2 regions of the Cellvibrio polysaccharolyticus genome follow, and region 2 is predicted to be linked to the other one. Evidence: predicted binding sites of a transcription regulator. Region 2 holds the regulator's gene; the other holds the start of a gene.
The links. Region 2 encodes PhoB, which activates phosphate uptake and scavenging genes when phosphate is short. Its sites were predicted from a motif close to TGTCATAAANNTGTAACA; they were not measured.
Positions count from the first base shown of each region.

Region 1: the regulator PhoB is predicted to act here: its motif matches at 1,991-2,008, upstream of C4F51_RS06525 (PstS family phosphate ABC transporter substrate-binding protein).

Region 1 is NZ_PRDL01000001.1:1,518,463-1,521,610, reverse strand. Features, by position in the region: gene C4F51_RS06530 (ABC transporter permease subunit) at 1-872, opposite strand, end outside; gene C4F51_RS06525 (PstS family phosphate ABC transporter substrate-binding protein) at 955-1,923, opposite strand; gene C4F51_RS06520 (Yip1 family protein) at 2,096-2,713, opposite strand; gene C4F51_RS06515 (ClpXP protease specificity-enhancing factor) at 2,918-3,148, opposite strand, start outside.
Region 2 is NZ_PRDL01000001.1:4,116,512-4,119,659, forward strand. Features, by position in the region: gene C4F51_RS17375 (chorismate--pyruvate lyase family protein) at 1-156, shown strand, start outside; gene ubiA (4-hydroxybenzoate octaprenyltransferase) at 209-1,105, shown strand; gene phoB (phosphate regulon transcriptional regulator PhoB) at 1,207-1,905, shown strand; gene phoR (phosphate regulon sensor histidine kinase PhoR) at 2,074-3,148, shown strand, end outside.

The sequences.
Region 1 (3,148 bases), 2.6 Mb from region 2:
TGCAAGGCATTGATGCTGGTGCTGGTCGCCCTCACCCGCGCCGCCTGTTGCGGTACCTGCCAATTGCGTAAATCCAGCAAATTCAAATAACCCTGATCGTCAGCCACCACCGCATAATCACCGTTTCGCGACAGGTGCAGCTTGTGCGGCAAAGCGCCGGATTCCAACGTCGGGAGGGATATTACCTGGCTGGCCTGGACGGTAAAACTTTCGTCGGGCTGTTTGGTGAGTTCAAACGCGGCCAACAATAATCGGTGGTCCTGCGTGGCGGCCACCGCAAACAGTTGATCGCCGGTCGCCCGCACCGCCAGCGAATGAATCGCTGCGCCCTGCAGGTCTAACAAATAACCTTTTTTGTCCGGGAATAACGTTTTTACCGGCGTGGTACCAGGTTGCGCGGTCAGCGCAGGAATCACCTGAAGCAATTGGATATAGCCATCTGCAAACCCTGCCGCCAACCAGGAACCCGCTGTTACTGACATAGTCGCACTGGTTAATAGCGCCTCGTCAGACAATAACGACAGCTGCTGAATTTTTTTTGCCGAAACAGGATCAAATACATCGACCTCACCCGCCGCATTGACGATCAATGCATGGCTTGATTGACGCGGCTGAAGCAGTGCCAACCTGGCAGGCTCGTCCGCCTGAGCTGCCGTATGGGCGGTAACGGTCACCGCCGGTGCCTGAAAAGCCGGAGCGGCCTGATAAAACATGTAGATAATAATCAGCGCCAGCGAACCGATCACCGCAAACCCGGCGAGGGAAACCCCGATGCGGGCCAGAATATCCCTCAATAAACGGGTACGGCGCAAACGCGCCCGCTGCGATGCATCGGGTAAAGCAGCTGCCGGCTCCGATTGGCTGTCCATCATGATGTTGCTTGTTTAACCCGCATAAAAGGATCTGAACCTTCAATTATCAACCCACACCGCGCTATAAAATCCATCAGAGAATTTAATGTTCCGCAGCAAAGCCAAGCGTATGACGCACTTGTTGCAGCTGTTCTGACGGCAACGGAATATAACCATCCTGCGCAATAATATCCTGACCTTCCTGTGAAAAGATCAGTTTTAAAAATTCGGTTTCCAACGCCGATAAAGGATGATCGGGATGACGATTCACGTAAAGATAGAGCGTTCGCACCAGCGGATAACTGCCGGACCGGGCGTTTTCGCGGTTGGGCAGCAGTGCCTTCCCGGCTACATCAATCGCCAGCGACTTCACCCCGGCACTTTTGAATCCAATACCGGCGTAGCCAATGCCATTGATGGAACCGGCAACACCATTCACTACCGAGGCAGACCCCGGCATTTCATTGATATCCGCTTTAAAGTCACCACCACAGAGTGCAGTATTTTTGAAAAATCCGTAAGTGCCGGAGACGGTATGTCGGCTGTAACGCTCAAAATCGCGTTTTGCCCAGGAACCTTCCAGACCAAGATCACCCCAGAAGCGAATATCAGCAGCTTGCCCACACCGGCGGGATACCGAAAAAATGGCGTCCAGCTGCGTCATGCTTAACTTTGTCAGCGGGTTGTTCCTGTGCACATAAACGGCAATCACATCCAAAGCGACAGGAATTGCCGTTGGGTAGTAGCCATAGCGGGATGCAAAAATCTCTTTTTCAGTGGCGCGCATTTCCCGACTCATCGGCCCCAGATTGGCCGTTCCTTCGAGCAACGCGGTGGGTGCAATGGATGAACCGGTGCCCTGCACCTGTATATTGACCGCCGGATAATAGCGCTGAAAGGCTTCGCTCCAGAGAATTAATAAATTATTCAGGGAGTCGGAACCCATGCTATTCAGGGTGCCTCCAATCCCGGACACGGGCTGATATTCAGACGAATCTGATGGCTGCGCCCCTGCAAATGAACCAGCCGCAAACCCGCATAAAATAAGAACCCGCAAAAACTGTTGGAGCATTCGATAAACCGCAGCCGGTGAAAGATTCCCGAAGTGTCGTTTTTTTACGGTTATGTTACAAACAGAATATGACAATTTCATGACTGGACACAGGGTCGCCGGGTGACAGACATGAAAAAAGCAGCCCAAAGGCTGCTTTTTTCATGTAGCTGCAGAGTATCAGATAACGGGATTAGTGCGTATAGATAGGCCCCAGCCCCATTCCCCACACAATAACCGTACCCGCCAATACCACCACGGCCAGCACCAGAGCGACGGTGATTACCGAACTCGAATAGATAAAACCCCGTTCTTTGGGGATATTCATCAATATGGGGATGCCCTCATAAACCAGATAAACCGAGTAGGCGCCGGCGATAAGAAACACACTGGCGACCAGCCATAAGTGCGGATAAACCAGTGCCAATCCGGCAACCATCAGCGGCGCGGCAGAATAAACCGCCATCGCCATGCTGCCATAATGCCGCTGCGCCCTGTCTCCGGAAACCCCGAAGCTGCGCGACATCCAGTGAATGTATTCGCCAAGCGCATAAATAACACCCAGCTGGGCAAAGTAAGCACCAATACACAACCAGAGCGCACTTTCAGAGGTTAACTTGACCACCCCGCCGCTGCCAACACTCCAGCCAACCTGGGTTACGCCGAACCAGGCCGCAATCACCGGGATCAGTGCCAACAGGGGGGTATGCACCAGATAGACTTGAAGGTAAGAATGGCGCTCGTCGCGAATGCGCTGCCATTCTTTGTCAGGATTGATAAACACACCCACGGTATGTTGCAGCATGGCCATAGTCTTGCTCCTGATAACTGATTTTTATGAGGGAACGCTTTAAGTATCAGTCAGTTATTCAGGTGCCACAAAGATCGTATTGTTATGACCAGAAGAGGCAAATAAGCAGAGGTTATGAAAACCCAAGGCAGGAAATTAAAAAAACACTGTTAATAATTTTACGGAATCAACAGAAAACCACCTGTTGATTCCGGTAACACAGCGCTACTTTATCACTCGCAGGCCGCCCTTCCGCGGTTTGGAGCCACTGCCAATGTCAGTTACCGTAGCGGGCGCAGGTGCCGGCGAAACCGGGCTGGGGGATGGCGACTTCGGTGCCGGCTCAGCCTCAAACATCATTCCCTGGCCATTTTCGCGGGCGTAAATGCCCAGCACCGCGCCGTAAGGAATAAACAGATCAAAGGGAACACCACCAAAGCGGGCATTAAATGCGAT
Region 2 (3,148 bases):
TTGCAGGGCGAACAACCCTTGTGGGGCCGGCGCTCGGTGTTTCGCCTCGACAACCGGCCATTGCTGGTCAGCGAAGTCTTCCTCGATCACTTCACCGCCTTGTACCAGGATAGCGACCCCGTCTCTTCACCTGATCGGTCATCCGTGGCAAAGTAGCCCGCCGATGCAGTGCGCGCACTGCCATTTACGCCTTCTGTCGGAAACTTTTATGGCTCCCCTACAAAAAACACCGGCCACCGCCGCCATCTGGCGCGTTAAAGCCGCCCAATACATTCGCCTCACCCGTCTGAATCGCCCAATCGGCTCGCTGTTATTACTCTGGCCAACACTGTGGGCGCTGTGGCTGGCGGCGGGCGGTTTTCCGCGCTGGGATTTATTGGTGATTTTTACGCTGGGCGTTTTTGTCATGCGTTCCGCCGGCTGTGTGATTAACGACTTCGCTGACCGCCGCATTGACGGCCAGGTTAAACGCACCCGTGAACGCCCGCTCGCCACCGGCGAAGTCAGCAGCCGTGAAGCCATTGGTTTGTTTGTGGCGCTCTGTCTGGTGGCGTTTATGCTGGTGCTGTTCACTGACAGTTTCACCGTGCAACTGTCGGTGGGCGGCCTGGCGCTGGCCTTTACCTATCCGTTTATGAAGCGCTACACCCATCTGCCACAAGTTGTGCTGGGCGCGGCTTTCGCCTGGGCGGTGCCGATGGCGTTTGCCGCACAGCGCGGCAACCTCGGCGAAGATGTCTGGCTGTTGTACCTGGCGGTGATTCTCTGGACGGTGGTTTATGACACTTTCTACGCCATGGTCGATCGCGATGACGATATTAAAATTGGCGTTAAATCCACGGCGGTCTTGTTTGGCGATCAGGACCGTTTGATTACCGGTGTATTACAGCTGATGACGCTTTATACCCTGGTGCTGGTCGGTGGCCGTTTTGAGCTGGGTGGCGTTTATTATTGCGGGCTGGTACTAGTTGCCGGCTGCTTTATCTGGCAACAAATACTAATTCGTTTTCGCGAGCGCGAGGCCTGCTTCAAGGCATTTCTGCACAATAATTATGTCGGTATGATTATTTTTGCAGCAATTGCGATAGATTTATTGCTCCAATAGCGTTAAAAGCATAAATCATCAGCCCTTGTCATAATTGTGTAACACAGGCTTTATTTAATAATCCTGTAACTCTTACATGTTTGACAACTTCAGGTGACTTTATGAGCGGCCGCAAAATTCTTATCGTTGATGACGAGCCGGCAATCCGCGACATGTTGCGCGTTGCACTGGAAATGGCCGATTACAATTGCCTTGAAGCAGGGAATGCACAGGATGCCCACGCGCTGGTAGTGGATGAAAAACCGGATTTGCTACTACTTGACTGGATGATGCCCGGCACCACCGGGCTGGAATTGGCCAGACGCCTGAAACGCGACGAAGTAACCGCGGATATTCCGATCATCATGCTCACCGCCAAAGGTGAGGAAGACAATAAAATTCAGGGGCTGGATGTTGGCGCGGATGATTACATCACCAAGCCTTTCTCTCCACGCGAACTGGTCGCCCGGCTCAAAGCCGTGCTGCGCCGCGCCGACCCGCAAATCAACGGTCAGCCGATCATCGTAAAAGGCCTTTGCCTTGATCCCATCAGCCACCGTGTCACCATTCACGAACAACCGGTCGACATGGGCCCTACCGAATACCGCCTGCTGGAATTTTTCCTCACCCATCAGGAGCGCGCCTACACCCGCAGCCAATTGCTGGATCACGTCTGGGGCGGCAATGTGTATGTGGAAGAGCGCACCGTGGATGTACACATTCGCCGCTTGCGCAAAGCGCTGACGGTGGATAATCATGAAAACCTTGTCCAGACTGTGCGCGGCACCGGCTACCGTTTTTCTACCCGCATTGATCTCTAACCGGGCAAACAGCGCCGGTTATTGAGCGACGGCTCAGGAAAATCCTGCCGGGGAAGCGCGCGGGAATGTCCGCAGGGAAGTTCCACCGGCAAAGTTCAGCAGCAAGTTCCGGTGAGGATCTGCCGGAGCGGCTTTTTATTTTCGATTTATTGACGAGGTTACGGAATCTTGCGTCAGGGCTTTTACGCTGAACTCAAACGCCTGGCATGGCTGATGATAATTGCCATGATCATCGGCTGGCTCAGTGGTGCGCTGGCGGTTTGTCTGGTGCTGGCCGGCGTTGCCTACATTGGCTGGCTACTGTGGCAAATGCGCCGCCTGCATATCTGGCTGGCGCGCAGTGACGAAGCCGAACACCCGCCGGAAACCGACGGCCTGTGGGGCGATATTTTCGACAGCATTTACCATTTACAACGCCGCCATCAGCACGAAAAACAGGAACTGCAGGCGGTCGTCAACCGCATTCAGGAAACCACCAGCGCCCTGCGCGATGGTGTTATTTTGCTGGATCAACGCGGCCATCTCGATTTCTGGAACCCGGCGGCGCAGCGCTTGCTGGGTTTTCACGCCCGCGACCAGGGTTTGTCGGTGATCAACTTTGTTCGCCACCCCCGCTTCGTCAGTTATTTTGAAAGCGGCGAATACAGCGACCCGCTGGAACTGCCCTCACCGCGTTTCAACTCCAAACAGCTGCAATTCCAGATCACCCGTTTCGGTAAAAACGAACGGCTTATCGTGGTTCGCGATGTCACCCGCATTCATAACCTTGAACAAATGCGGCAGGACTTCGTCGCCAACGTATCCCACGAACTGCGCACCCCGCTCACGGTAATTAACGGTTATCTGGAAACCCTCGCAGACCACAATGACAAACCGGCGTGGGATAGACCGCTGCAACAAATGCAACAACAGGCGCGGCGGATGGCCTTGCTGATCAACGATCTGCTGCTGCTCTCCCAACTGGAAACCACCGACAGCGGCGTGAACCTCAAAAATATTGCGCTGGGGCCGATGCTGGCGGTGATTCGCTCGGAAGCCATGGCGCTGGGCAGTGAAAAGTCGCAGCAAATTCTGCTCGAATGCGAGCCGGACTTATACCTGTCGGGCAATGAAAAGGAATTGCACAGCGCCTTTTCCAACCTGGTGATCAATGCCGTCAAGTACACCCCGGAACAGGGCACCATTGCCATGAAGCTCTGGCAGGACAAATCCCGGCTGTATTTTTCAGTGACGGATAACGGCC